3 regions of the Rhizobium sp. NFACC06-2 genome follow, and region 1 is predicted to be linked to each of the others. Evidence: riboswitches for the same ligand, from Rfam matches in the RefSeq annotation. Region 1 holds a riboswitch; each other region holds the start of a gene.
The links. A riboswitch is a leader RNA that binds a small molecule or an ion and turns the genes downstream of it on or off. The one in region 1 is predicted to bind thiamine pyrophosphate.
Positions count from the first base shown of each region.

Region 2: another riboswitch for thiamine pyrophosphate. It lies ahead of F3H58_RS08275 (ABC transporter permease); the one in region 1 lies ahead of thiB (thiamine ABC transporter substrate binding subunit).
Region 3: another riboswitch for thiamine pyrophosphate. It lies ahead of thiC (phosphomethylpyrimidine synthase ThiC); the one in region 1 lies ahead of thiB (thiamine ABC transporter substrate binding subunit).

Region 1 covers NZ_FMVA01000004.1:196,791-201,703, reverse strand. The annotation lists gene F3H58_RS09760 (thiamine ABC transporter ATP-binding protein) at 1-96, opposite strand, end outside; gene thiP (thiamine/thiamine pyrophosphate ABC transporter permease ThiP) at 93-1,718, opposite strand; gene thiB (thiamine ABC transporter substrate binding subunit) at 1,738-2,751, opposite strand; TPP riboswitch at 2,791-2,901, opposite strand; gene F3H58_RS09745 (VOC family protein) at 2,947-3,339, opposite strand; gene F3H58_RS09740 (ABC-F family ATP-binding cassette domain-containing protein) at 3,438-4,913, opposite strand, start outside.
Region 2 covers NZ_FMVA01000003.1:304,218-309,130, reverse strand. The annotation lists gene F3H58_RS08285 (alpha-glucosidase) at 1-1,432, shown strand, start outside; gene F3H58_RS08280 (pilus assembly protein TadG-related protein) at 1,458-2,747, opposite strand; TPP riboswitch at 2,967-3,069, shown strand; gene F3H58_RS08275 (ABC transporter permease) at 3,194-3,979, shown strand; gene F3H58_RS08270 (ABC transporter substrate-binding protein) at 3,976-4,913, shown strand, end outside.
Region 3 covers NZ_FMVA01000004.1:355,552-360,464, reverse strand. The annotation lists gene thiO (glycine oxidase ThiO) at 1-847, opposite strand, end outside; gene thiC (phosphomethylpyrimidine synthase ThiC) at 849-2,672, opposite strand; TPP riboswitch at 2,767-2,878, opposite strand; gene F3H58_RS10475 (acyl carrier protein) at 3,061-3,312, shown strand; gene F3H58_RS10470 (acyl-CoA dehydrogenase family protein) at 3,312-4,493, shown strand; gene F3H58_RS10465 (amino acid--[acyl-carrier-protein] ligase) at 4,498-4,913, shown strand, end outside.

The DNA of each region.
Region 1 (4,913 bases):
CCGGCCCTGCGGTAATGTGCAATCGAGGTCGAAATCCTGTGTTCCAAGCCGCAGCCTGACCTTGTCCAGTTCAACGGCAAAATCATCGCCTGTCATATGCTCGCCCTTGCTGATTGGGATTGCCGTGCAACGCCGCCTGCGGCAAGCAGCAGGCAGACGATACCGAGAAGGAAGGCATAACCGGCGGCATCATTGGTACGATAGCTGCCCATATTGCTGTAAACCAGCCATGGCAGGGTGACGAAACTTTCCGATCCGAACAGGGCAACCGCACCTAAATCGCCGAGAGACAGGGCCATGGCGAAGGAAAACGCCATGGCCAGCGGTCGCCACAGAACCGGAAGATCGGCGAACCGCAGCCGCGCCAGACCCTGAAGCCCGAGACTGGCGGAAAGTCGGCCGGTGCGCAAGAAATGACTGGTGCAGGCCGGCTCCAGCACCCGCATGGCAAGCGGCAAAGCCATCAGCATATTGATCAGCGCCACGAGGACCGGCGCATAGAAGCTGGCATCGCCGAAAACCCGCAATAACAGGAACCATCCGCTTCCCAATACGACTGGGGGCACCAAAAGCACCAGCGAAGACCCTGCCCCCAGCATGGCGGAGAGGAAGCGCAGGGGTTGCCCCGCCTGCCGTCTGGAGCCTATCGCCTGGCGTGCGCCGATGATAGCCATGCAGCAAAGCACGACAAGGGCTGCGGATAGTGCGGCGATTGCAAGACTGGTCGCCGCCGCGCGCAGGAAAATCGGCGCGGACAGAAGGCGTAGCAGATCGGCCCTCAAACCTGAGACTGCTATGGCGACAAGCGGCAGGCCGATCAGCAGAACAGCGAACACGATTGCCGCGCCATCCCAGAGGCGGGCACCGATTCCCTTTCCGTCGAAACGGCGAAGGGAACGGCCAAGCGAGGGAATTTCCGCTTCGGGCGACGGCAAAAAGGCAAGAAGGCCGAGCAGAATTGCGGTGAGGGCAATCTGCAAAACCGAAAGCGCAATCGCCCGCTGCGGATCGAAATCGAACCGCAGCGCCTGATAGATCGCCACCTCCAGCGTCGTTGCTGCCGGCCCGCCGCCCAACAGAAGAACGAGCGTGAAGCTGGTGGCGCACAGCATGAAGACAAGCCCGGCAATGCCGGGAACGAGACGCGCGACCGCCGGCCATTCGATAAAACGGAAAATCGAAATCGGCCCCATGCCGAGGCTCGCCGCCATGCGCCAATATTCGCCCGGAATGCGCTCCAGCCCGGCCAGCATCAGCCGCACCGAAAGCGGCAGATTGAAAAACACATGGGCAATAAGAATGCCAGACAGGCCGTAAATGCTGAGAGGTTCATCCGCCCCGGCAAAAACGAGTGCCGAATTCAAAACGCCCTGCCTGCCCCAGATGGTTATGATACCGAAGGCGCCAACGATGACAGGCAGACCCATCGGTACCGCCATCAGCCTGATGATCCAGATCCTTCCCGGAAACTCGCGCCGACGACAAAGCGCCAGCGCCACCGGCAGGCCGAGAACAATGGAAAGAAGGGTGGAAAGCGTTGCCTGATAAAGCGTGAAACGCAGAATGCGCAGCGTATAGGCATCCATGATGCCGGCAGCGGACGCGCCGGCATCAAAGGACAGGAGAGCCGCAGCCGCGAGCGCCATGAACAGGAAAACGGCGGCAAAAGCCGCCGTTCCGAAAATGATCGACCGCCGGTAATCGCGACGCAGCATCATGCGCGGGTGTGCCTCTTCCTCAATTCATGCTCATGGCGGCAAGCCATTCATCGATCCATGCCTTGCGGTTCTTCGCCACCTCTTCCGGATCCATCAGAAAAGTCTTCTGCGGCACCACGAGTTTCGAAAACGCCTCCGGCAAGGGCTTCGAGGTTGCCGCAACCGGCATCATCCAGTTATTTTCCGGAATGGCATCCTGAAAACCGGATGTCAGCGTGAAAGCCAGGAACTGCTTTGCCAGTTCCTTGTGCGGCGCGTTTTTGAGGAGACCGGAAACCTCGATCTGGATGTAATGTCCTTCGGAAAAGGCGGCGGCCTGATAACGATCCGTTTTTTCAGCGACCATGTGATAGGCGGGCGAGGTGGTGTAGGAGAGCACCATCGGCACCTCACCCTTGGTGAAGAGGCCATAGGATTCCGACCAGCCCGGCGTAACGGTGAGAATGCGCTTCCTGAGCTTTTCCCAGGCCTCCGGGGCCTTATCGCCGTAAACCGATTTCACCCATAGCAGAAGGCCAAGCCCCGGCGTGGAGGTGCGCGGATCCTGAATGACGACTTTCTGCGAGGGGTCGCCTTCCACGAGGTCTTTCAGGCTCGTCGGCGGGCTTTTCACCGTCTGCGTATCATAGATGACAGCGAAATGGCCGTAATCATAGGGAATGAAAACATCGTCCGTGTAGCCGCCCGGCACTTTGGCCGCCGATGCATCGATGCCGCTGACATCGAATAGACCGGTCTGTTTTGCTTCCGCGACAAGATTGGTGTCGAGGCCAAGCACGACATCCGCCTTGGACCCCGCCCCTTCAAGCTTCAGACGATTGAGCAGCGCCACGCCATCGGCCACGCCGACGAAATTGACCGTGCAGTTGCAAACCTTCTCGAAGGCCTCCTTCACCTTGGGACCGGGACCCCATTCGGAAACGAAGCTTTCATAGGTGTAGACGGTCAGTTCCTGTCTATCCTGTGCGACGGCAAGACCGGGCAGAAACAGCGAGGCGGCAAAGAGAGAATTCAGGAAAAGACGACGGCGCACGGGTATCTCCTCAAAAAAACGATCGGGAAATAGCCGCCTGCGTTAAAGCCGTCTAATCCCTCCGCCGGTATGAACCGGATCAGGTTCTTCGGGTTGGCAAGCCTCTCAGCCTTTTGCACCCAAGCGCAAAAGACACCCCGTTAGATCAAGATGATGGTGTAGTCCCGCCGTCCCTTATTGGCAAGATGGCCGAGGTCAGCCCTGTTCCGTCATATGCACCAGTTCCCAGACGTGCCCGTCGGGATCCTGAAAGCTGCCGGCATACATGAAGCCATGGTCCTGAACAGGCTTCCAGCCGCTGCCGCCGGAAGCAAGCGCCGTGGCGATCATCCGGTCGATTTCCTCCCTGCTTCCGGCGGAAAGACAGGTCAGAACCTCGGTGGTTCGGGTCGCGTCGGCAATGTCGCCGTTGATGAAATCGCGGAAACGTCCCTCCTGGAGAAGCATCACGAAGATATTCTCTTCCACGATCATGCAGAGCGTGCGGTCATCCGAATATTCCGGGTTGAAGCTGAAACCGAGAGCAGTGAAGAAGTTCCTTGATGTCTCGATATTCTTGACCGGCAGATTGACGAAAATCATGCGCATTTTCACAACTCCTCCAAACGAACGCCGGCATAGAACGGCAATTCTGCCTTTCTGTCAAAGGCCGAAGGAGGACCGGTCAAACGGGGAACTGATTGCCTTCAGCCCTCCAGTTCCTCGCGCAGCATTTCCAGTTCCAGCCATTCTTCTTCCATGGCCTCCAGCTTGTCGCGCAGCTTCGACATTTCCTGCGCGAGTGTGTTGAAGGCCGCCGGGTCCTTTGTGAAAAGCTCCGGATCGGCCATGCGCTGCTCGCGTTTTGCGATTTCGCTTTGCGCCTTTTCCATCTCCTTCGGAAGATTTTCGAGCGCGAATTTCTGCTTGAAGGAAAGCTTGCCCTTGGCCTTTGAAGGATCCTGCGATGCAGAGGCCGAAGGTGCGGCCTTCGCCTTTTCCTGTTTCTCAGCCTTGCGTTTTTCTTCGGCCGCACCCTTGCGCTGCGCCATCATGTCCGAATAGCCACCGGCATATTCGATCCATCGTCCGTCCGGCTGATCCGGATTGACGGGCGCGATGGTGGAGGTGACGGTGCGGTCGAGGAAATCGCGGTCGTGGCTGACGAGGATAACAGTGCCGGAAAAGCCCGCAACGATTTCCTGCAGCAGATCGAGCGTTTCGATATCCAGATCGTTGGTCGGCTCGTCGAGGATCAGAAGATTGGTCGGCCGCGCCAGAATGCGTGCCAGAATAAGGCGCGCGCGCTCGCCGCCGGAAAGGTTACGGATCGGCGTGCGAGCCTGTTCCGGCTGGAACAGAAAGTCTTTCATGTAGCCCGTCACATGCTTCAATTCGCCGTTGACCAGCAGATTTTCGCCGCGGCCATCGGTCAGATAATGCGCGAGCGTATCGTTGGGATTGAGATCCTCGCGTTTCTGGTCGAGCGTCGCGATTTCCAGATTGGTGCCGAGCTTCACCGTGCCGCTATCGGGCTCCAGCTGGCCGGTGAGCATCTTCAGAAGCGTGGTTTTACCGGCTCCATTCGGGCCGACGAAGCCGATGCAATCGCCGCGATGGACGCGCAGCGAAAACGGCGCGACGATCACGCGCTCGCCGTAAGCCTTGGTGATGGCCTCGGCCTCGATGACCAGCTTGCCGGATTCACGTCCTTCGGTAACGGTCGCCTGCACCGTGCCCTGAGGTCCCTTGTGGCCGCGATATTCCGCACGCATGGCCTGAAGCTCGCCGACGCGGCGCATGTTGCGCTTGCGCCTTGCGGTCACGCCATAACGCATCCAGTGCTCTTCGCGCTCGATGGCCTTACCGAGCTTGTGCTGCTCCAACTCTTCTTCTTCCAGCACCTTGTCGCGCCATTCCTCGAAATGGGCAAAACCGCGATTGAGACGGCGCGACTGGCCACGATCCAGCCAGACGGTCGAGGTTGAGACCTTTTCGAGAAAACGCCGGTCATGGGAAATCAGCACCAGCGCGCTGCGCGTCTGCTGCAGCTCGCTTTCAAGCCATTCGATGGTGGGCAAATCGAGATGGTTGGTCGGTTCGTCCAGCATCAGAATATCGGGTTCCGGCGCCATGACGCGGGCAAGGGCGGCACGTCGCGCTTCACCGCCGGAAAGGCTCGC
Region 2 (4,913 bases), on a different contig from region 1:
CGATTTCCGCAACGGCGATTTCCACGAGATCGAAATCTGGGCCATCCCCGAAAAGATCGAATTCTTCGCCGGCGATCATTTCACGGATATCGTTTCCGCCCTGTCGCTGCGGTTCGGACGCCAGCCTGAACTGCCGGAATGGGTCTATAACGGTGCGATCATCGGGTTAAAGGACGGCGTCAACTCCTTTGCGCGACTGGAGAAAATCCGCGCGGCCGGAACGAAGGTGTCCGGCCTCTGGTGCGAAGACTGGGTGGGTCTTCGCCAGACATCCTTCGGCGCGCGCCTGTTCTGGGACTGGCAGGCGAATGATACGCGTTATCCGCATCTGCGCCAGAAGATCGCCGAGCTTGCCGATCAGGGCATCCGCTTTCTGGGTTATGTGAACCCCTATCTCTGCGTCGATGGCCCGCTGTTCCCGGTGGCCGAAAAAGCCGGTTATTTCGCCACTGACGCCGAGGGCAAGACGGCGCTGGTGGATTTCGGCGAGTTCGATTGCGGCGTGGTCGATTTCACCAACCCGGCCGCCACCGACTGGTTTGCCGAGGAGATCATCGGCAGGAATATGCTCGATTTCGGCCTCTCCGGCTGGATGGCAGATTTCGGCGAATATCTGCCGATCGACATTACCCTTTCCAACGGCGTGGACGCCAAGCTGATGCACAATGCCTGGCCAACGCTCTGGGCCGAGGTCAACGCCAAGGCCGTCGAAAGCCGTGGCAAGACCGGCGAAGCGCTGTTCTTCATGCGCGCCGGCTTCACCGGTGTGCAGGCCCATTGCCCGCTCATCTGGGGCGGCGACCAGTCTGTCGACTTCTCCCGTCACGACGGTCTGGTCACCGTCATCTGCGGGGCGCTCTCCTCGGGCCTCATGGGCAATGCCTATCACCATTCCGATATTGGCGGTTACACCAGCCTGTTCGGCAATGTCAGAACCGCAGAACTCATCATGCGCTGGACGGAGATGGCCGCTTTCACGCCGGTCATGCGTACCCATGAGGGCAACCGGCCGCGCGACAATCTCCAGATCGATCAGGATGAGGCGGTTCTTGCCCATTTCGCCCGCATGACATCCATCTATGTCGCGCTGGCTCCCTATCTGAAATCACTCTCGGCGGAAGCGGCCAGGACGGGCCTGCCGGTGCAGCGTCCGCTCTTTCTTCACTACGAGAATGACCGGCGGACCTATACCATTCAGGACTGCTATCTCTACGGGGCGGACATGCTCGTCGCGCCGGTCTGGAAAGCGGGCGAAACGCAACGCTCGCTCTATCTTCCGGGCGACGGCGAATGGGTGCACCTGTGGAGCGGCGTGCACTCTCCCGGCGGACAGGACGTCACCGTCGAAGCGCCGCTCGGCGAGCCGGCGGTGTTCTATCGTGCAGATAGCTGCCATCGGCCGCTGTTTGAAGAGCTTCGTACCATCGGCTGAAAGATGGCCGAGATCGTCCCTGCCATCACCCCGTCAGGCGGGGTGATGTGATGGCCTTTTTGAAAAGGGCGGTCATTGCATCGCTGATGCCCTGCGATGGGCTGACCTCGAAGAACAGGCCCGGCGAAGCGCATTGCTGCATGCGTGCACCGATTTCCGGCTGAAAGGGCGCGATCCAGCTATTGTACCAGTCATTGGTCGGCAGCGGCAGATAGGTGGTATAAAGCACGGCGATGCGAAAACCCTTTTCCTTCAGCTTCGTGCAATATTTGATATCGATCGGTTCCTGGCAGCGGCCGCTGGTCGTTTTTTTGGTGCAGGCGGATGGCTTGTAGCTATCGCCGACGCCGTCTGACACGAAGAAGACGATCTTTTCGGGGCTGGCTGAACTTGCACCAGTGCCCGAACTGCCGATCCTGTCGCCAATCTGGGTCAGTGCCCGGTCAAAATCGGTCTGCTGGTCGTTGTTGAACCCCTGCTTGGGGATCGACATCAGGTCGACTTCAGCGGCTTTCTTCTTCGCGGTCGCCAGATCCGAGGTCAAGGGAACGACTTCGAGCAGCTTCGTATCTTCCGCTTTCTCTCCGAAGGAGTAAACCGCCATACGATATTGATTGCTGCTTTTGCGCATGGACTTCGCCGTATCCATCAGGCTTGCCGTGGCCTGCGCCACCACATTGATGCGCGTCGTGACCCCGAGGCTTTTGGCTTTGTAGTAATAGCTATTTGTATCGACCACCCCGTTTTTCACGATGTGACAGGCGAAAGCGCATTTGTCGCTTGTATTGGCTACCATGGTGGCAACGTCGGTTGGCGTCGCGCCGACACCCATCGAGGGGGTGTTATCCAGAAGGACATAGAAGTCGCTGAATGTTTCCGTCTCGTATTTTGCCGTCGCCTTGCCCGAAATGGTGATCAGATCCTCTCCGAGTATCCGTGAAAGCGTGGTGCCGACGGATGCCGTGAAATTGACCGAGGATTCGATGGCATTACCGTGCTTGATCACCGACACGTCAAGAGACAGGAGCTTGTAGTCGGGATTGGCCCGCTCGTTGCTTTCAAAGAATGCGGAGGCTTCATCAGTGCCAAGCGAAATGACACCGTCGCCCGACATTTCCTTTGCCTTGTGAACGCTCGACGACGTATCGGCAACCACCGCAAGCGCCGCGGCATCCGCCGCCATCTGCAGGTCCGATTTGACGGCCATGCCACGCGTTATATCAAGGGCCACGCCGGCGGCCCCAATCAGCGGCACCATCAATAGGGCGCTGAGAATGCCGAAATTTCCCGATTTATCCTGCCAGATGTTCTTCAAATTCGCCCCCGGAACTTTTCCCCGGAGCGAAAGTTAGCCGAACAATATTGAAAGGCAGTTTCAAGAGATAACTAATTTTCGATAAATCTAATTTCCTTAATAACTAATACGCCAATGGGAGATGCGCACCAGCGCGAGGCCGTTCAGGCATTCACGATCACGCCTGACGACGGATCGGCGGCGGGACGTTGACATTTATGAAACTTGACCTACAAAACAAACTCTTCCGAGGGGAGCACCGAACGGTGCTGAGATGGCGATGAGCCGGACCCTTGAACCTGATCCGGGTCATGCCGGCGTAGGAACGGAACTGCCGCGCCAGGAGGCGCTGCCCTTTCTCTTCTCCGCTTTGCCTGATCTCCGAGATTGTCACATCTGGAGACGAATGATGATGCTGAACCCTTCCGCCCTTCGCACACGGTGCGTCTGCGTCTGAGGTCCGGCTGATGCGTGCCACCCATGCGCTAAACGGTGTCGGTCTTCTGCTGGTTTTCTGGCAGGCGGGAACGTGGCTGTTTTCACCGCCCCGCTACATCCTGCCATCGCCCGCCTATGTTGTCGGCGCTTTCTGGCGCCAGCCTGGCTTCCTGTTCGGGCAGGCGCTGATAACGCTCGGTGAAATGGCGCTGGGGCTTGCGGCGGGCATCACCGCCGGCATTCTCGTCGCTTTCACGATTGCCGCCATCCCGCGCCTCGGCCGCCTCGTCTGGCCCATGGTTCTGGTGTTGCAGGCCTTTCCGGTCTTCGTGCTCGCCCCCATCCTCGTCCTCTGGTTCGGTTTCGGCATGGCTTCGAAAGTGGTCATGACGACGATCATCATCTTCTTCCCTGTGACCTCCGCTTTCACTGACGGGCTCAACCGCACCGATCGCGCCATCCTCGACGCCGCCTCGCTGACGGAGGCGAGCCACTGGCAGATCCTCACCCGGTTGCGTGTGCCGCTGGCGCTGCCCTCGCTCATTTCCGGTCTCAGGGTTGCCGCGCCGCTCGCCCCGCTCGGCGCCGTCATCGGCGAATGGGTGGGCGCATCGGCCGGGCTTGGGTTCGTGATGATCCAGTCCAATGCCCGCATGCAGACCGACATCATGTTCGCCGCCATGGCCATTCTCGCCATCATTGCGGTGCTACTGCGGCTCATTGTCGACCGGGTGACCGCCAATCTGACCCCCTGGGCCAAGGAAACAGAACACACCATTCCTTTCAGATCTTTACGGAGACTTTCGGTACCATGAGACGAACTCTTCTTTCCCTCGTCGTCGCGGCGGCAAGCGTACTTTCACCTATGCAATCGCATGCGGCAGACAAGCTGACCGTGTTGCTCGAATGGTTCGTGAACCCCGATCATGCGCCGATGGTGATCGCCAAGGAACGCGGCCTGTTTGCCGATGCGGGGCTAGAGGTGGAACTGGTTCCGCCCGCAGACCCCTCCGCCGTGCCGCGTCTCGTCTCGGCCAAACAGGCCGATATAGGCGTGCACTACCAACCGAACCTCTATCTCGATCACGATGCCGGCCTGCCGCTCGTGCGTTTCGGCACGCTGGTCGAAACCCCGCTCAACACCGTCACCGTTCTGGCCGATGGCCCGATCAAGAGCCTGAAAGACCTGAAGGGCAAGAAGGTCGGCTTTTCCGTTTCCGGCTTCGAGGATGCCATGCTGAAGCGCATGCTGGAAAAGGACGGTCTGACGAAGGACGATGTCGAACTCATCAACGTCAACTTCTCGCTCTCGCCGTCGCTGATCGCCGGCAAGGTGGATGCCACGCTTGGCGGCTTCCGCAATTTCGAACTGACGCAGATGAAGCTCGAGGGACATGAAGGCCGCTCCTTCTTCCCGGAGGAACACGGCGTGCCGGCCTATGACGAGCTGATCTTCGTCACGCACCGCGATCTCGCAAAAGACAACCGCCTGCCGCGTTTCCTCTCCGCCGTTGAACAGGCCGCGATCTTTATCACCAACCATCCGCAGGAATCCTGGCAGCTTTTCATCAAGGCCTATCCGAACCTTGACGATGCGCTGAACAAGCAGGCCTTCTTCGACACGCTGCCGCGCTTCGCCAAACGCCCGGCCGCGCTCGACCGCGCGCGCTATGCCCGTTTCGGCGCTTTCATGCAGGAGATGCAGCTGATCAAGCAGGCGCCGGCGGCGGACGACATCGCCGTGGAGCT
Region 3 (4,913 bases), 160 kb from region 1:
CCTTCGGCAGATTGTCGGGATAGGCGGGGCGCACGCCGGTGCCCGTCTCGATGATTTCCGCTTCCGCGAAAGCCGGATGCACGGCATAGGCGGCATTCAGGAACTCCATCATCGAGCGGGCGGAAATGGCGCCCGCATCTTCCGTCTCGATCATCGTCGCGCCCACCATGAAACGGCCGGGCTCGCGCGGCACGATATAGAGCGGAATGCGCGGATGCAGCAGCCGGACGGGACGAGACAGGGAAACCTCCCGCGTGGCGAGATAGAGCATCTCTCCCCGCACACCGCGAAGATCGGAAATCCCGCCGATTGCCGCAGAACCAGTGCAATCCACCACCCGGTCGAACGGCTCTTCATCCAACGGGATAGCCACATGGAACTGCACACCCATGGTGCAGAGCCGCTCATGCAGCGATTTCAGTGCAAGACGCGGATCGAGATGACCCTCGCCCGGAAAATAAAGCCCGGATCGGAACCGCCCGGCAAGATCTGGCTCCAGCGCGGCGATTTCGCCCTCATCCACCCAGCGATAGCCAGCGGTCCGCGATGCGAAACGCGAAAGCTCCGCCTTATCGCGGGCCGGCGCAACCACCAGCGTGCCTTCGCGGATGACAAGGCCGGGGGTTGCTTCATCCCACCAGTCGAGCGCCGCCTGACCGAGCGTCAGAACCGGCTCTTCAGCGCTTTCACGCTCGCACCAGGGGGCCAGCATGCCGCCCGCATACCAGGATGCGCCACGAGACGGTTCGGCATTGCGCTCGCAAACCTCAACGGTAACGCCGGTCCGCGCCAGTTCGAAGGCCGCCGTCAAACCGGCGACCCCCGTTCCCTTGACCAGAACGCGCATGCTATTCGGCATCCGCAGGCGTCGTGAGCGGCATGTAAAGCTCACCGCCTTCCTTGAAGCGTGCGGCCATGGCCTCCAGCCCCTCCTTCTGCGCCTCGGCGCGGATGTCGTGGGAAATCCGCATCGAGCAGAATTTCGGCCCGCACATGGAGCAGAAATGCGCGACCTTGTGCGCTTCCTTCGGCAAGGTCTCGTCATGGAAGGAGCGCGCCGTATCCGGGTCCAGCGACAGGTTGAACTGATCCTCCCAGCGGAACTCGAACCGCGCGCGCGACAGCGCATCGTCCCGCACCTGTGCCGCCGGATGGCCCTTGGCGAGATCGGCGGCGTGGGCAGCGATCTTGTAGGTGATGACGCCGACCTTCACGTCGTTACGGTCAGGCAGGCCGAGATGTTCCTTGGGCGTGACGTAGCAGAGCATCGCGGTGCCGAACCAGCCGATCATCGCCGCACCGATGCCGGAGGTGATGTGGTCGTAACCCGGCGCGATATCGGTGGTGAGCGGCCCGAGCGTATAGAAAGGCGCCTCACCGCAGGTCTTCAACTGCTTGTCCATATTCTCCTTGATCTTGTGCATCGGCACATGGCCGGGGCCTTCGATCATCACCTGGCAATCCTTCGCCCAGGCGATCTGCGTCAGCTCACCGAGCGTCTCCAACTCCGCGAATTGTGCGGCGTCATTGGCGTCGGCAATCGAGCCGGGACGCAAGCCATCGCCCAGCGAGAAGGAGACGTCGTAAACGCGGCAAATGTCGCAAATCTCGTCGAAATGCTCATAGAGGAAGCTTTCCTTGTGGTGATGCAGACACCACTTGGCCATGATCGAGCCGCCGCGCGAGACGATGCCGGTGACGCGGTTGACGGTGAGCGGGATGTAATGCAGCCGCACGCCAGCATGGATGGTGAAATAATCCACACCCTGCTCCGCCTGTTCGATCAGCGTATCGCGGAACACTTCCCAGTTCAGGTCTTCGGCAATGCCGTTGACCTTCTCAAGCGCCTGATAAAGCGGCACCGTGCCGATCGGCACCGGCGAATTGCGGATGATCCATTCGCGGATATTGTGGATGTTGCGACCGGTAGACAGGTCCATGACGGTATCCGCACCCCAGCGGATCGCCCAGACCATTTTCTCCACCTCTTCCGCCATGGAGGAGGTAACGGCGGAATTGCCGATATTGGCATTGATCTTGACGAGAAAATTGCGGCCGATGATCATCGGCTCAAGTTCCGAATGATTGATATTGGCAGGGATGATGGCGCGGCCGGCCGCCACTTCCTGACGCACGAATTCCGCCGTGACGTAGTCAGGGATATGCGCCCCGAAACTCTCGCCGTCACGCACAAGCTTTTCCCTGGCCGCCTCGCGCCCGAGATTTTCGCGGATGGCGATGAATTCCATTTCCGGTGTGATGATGCCGGCCCGCGCATAGGCAAGCTGGGTCACGGCTTTACCGGCCGTGGCTCTGAGCGGCTGGTGGCGCACGGAAAATTCAGGCGTCAGGCGTTCGCCGGTGGCAAAGCCGTTATCCTCCGGCTTGACGTGCCGGCCGTCATAGGCCTCGACATCGCCGCGCGCCACGATCCAGTCATGACGCAGACGCGGCAGACCCTTTTCAATCAAAACGGTATGCGAAGGATCAGTATAGGGACCGGAGGAATCGTAAACCGTCACCGGCGGTTCACCCGCCGTCGGATGAACGGCGATCTCGCGCATCGGCACGCGGATATGGGGATGTAAAATGCCGGCTTTGTGGATTTTGGTAGAGGCGGCATGCGGCCCCGTAGTAACCGACAACGGGATATTCTTGGCAGCGATATTCATCTTGAGGCTCCAAAGTTTGACAGTGGAGACCCAGTTCGAGCCGGAATGATGGAAAATACCGCAGCGCCGACAGCGCAATGCACACGCCAGCCGACCTTCGGTCTTTGCACCGTCCCTACGCCAGTATGAACTGGATCAGGTTCAACGGGTCACTGCGCATGAAAGCAGAATCTCAGCCCCTTGACGGGACACCCCTGGTGAATGGCCACAGCAAAAAACACCGACCGGCATTTGTCAAGGCCGACGATCCATGCTTGGCAAAGGTGCGGGAATGGCGCATGCTGCCGTTAGTTGTAATTAACCTAACGGTTTAGGCGAATATTATCGTTTGCAACGTAACGATAAGCACAAACCATCCTGATGTGAAATTCATGGGAGATACGTCGGAATGAACGCGACTATTCGTGAAATACTGGCCAAATTCGGCCAGCTTCCAACCCCTGTCGATACGATTGCAGATGAAGCCGATCTTTATGCGGCGGGCCTTTCTTCCTTTGCATCGGTGCAATTGATGCTCGGCATCGAAGAAGCATTCGATATCGAATTCCCCGACAATCTGCTGAACCGCAAGTCCTTTGCGAGCATCAAGGCCATTGAAGACACCGTTAAGCTCATTCTGGATGGTAAAGAGGCAGCCTGATGAACGTCACCGTAGCGCCGCAGGATGAAACGCTGTCCGCGCGCGCGGGCCGTGTCGCGGCAATTGCCGCCAAACACGCGGATGAGGTGGATGTCACCGGCCGCTTTCCGCAGGAAGCCGTTGATGCGCTGCGACAGGAACGCCTGCTCGGCATCCAGGTCCCCTCTTCGCTAGGCGGCGAAAGCGCTTCCTTACAGGAAATCGCCGATATCTGCGCCCGGCTCGGCCAGGCCTGTTCAGCAACCGCGATGATTTTCGCCATGCACCATATCAAGGCATCCAGCCTGGTGGAACACGGCGAGACGAGCGCATGGCATGCCGGCTTCATGAGCCGCATCGCCAGCGAACAGCTTCTGCTCGGCTCCGCCACCACCGAAGGCGGCATTGGCGGCAATCTGCGCAACTCCATCTGTGCAATCGAAGTCGAAGGCGATTTCTGCCGGCTGGAAAAGGACGCCACCGTCATTTCCTATGGCAGCAATGCCGATGCGATCCTCATCACCTCGCGTGCCCACAAGGATGCCGCGCCCGCCGATCAGGTGATGACGGTCTTTCTGAAAAACCAGTACACGCTCGAAAAGACCCATGTGTGGGATACGCTTGGCATGCGCGGCACCTGTTCGGATGGCTTCCTGTTTCGTGGCGAAGCACCGGCGGCGCAGATATTCCCGAAGCCTTTCGCGGAAATCGCCGCACAATCCATGCTGGCAAGCTCGCATCTTCTCTGGAGCGCCGTCTGGTATGGCATCGCCTCGGATGCGGTGTTGCGCGCCCAGTCATTCGTCAGGGCCGCGGCGCGGAAATCGCCCGGCACCGCCCCTCCGGGCGCGATCCGCCTTGCCGAGGTTTCCACCAAGCTGCAGGTCGTCAAATCCAACATCATCGCCGGCATCAAGGCTTACGAAGACACCAAGAGCGACCCGGAAAAGCTGATGTCCATGGCCTTTGCCGTCGCCATGAACAATGTGAAGATCTGCTCTTCGGAGACCATTCTGGAGATCATCGATCACGCCATGCTGGTCTGCGGCATCATGGGTTACAAGAATGGCACGCCCTATAGCCTGGGCCGACACCTGCGCGACGCACACTCTGCCCGGCTGATGATTTCCAACGACCGCATTCTCGGCAATTCCGCCAATCTCCTGCTGGTTCACAAGCAGGACACCAGCCTCTTGGGATAAGACCATGGACATGCAAACATCGTTTCTCGATCGACTGTTCGAAGAAGGCCTGCTGATTGAAACCGGTGTGGACGGTCTTTATGGACGCAGCGGCCAGTTCGAGGATGTCATTGCCGCCTTCGAGCGGCTGATCGACCGCACGGGCGGCGCTGACGGCGCCGAAGCGATCCGCTTTCCGCCCGGCATCAACCGCGCCTATTTTGAAAAGAGCGGTTATATGAAGAGCTTCCCACAGCTCGCCGGCACGGTCCATTCCTTCTGCGGCTGTGAGCTCGACCATGTCAGCCTGCTGAAAACCATGGACGAGGGCGGCGACTGGACCAAGGACCAGAAAGCCACCGACATCGTGCTGACGCCGGCAGCCTGCTATCCGCTTTATCCGACGATTGCCAAGCGCGGCGCGTTACCTGCCGGCGGCGG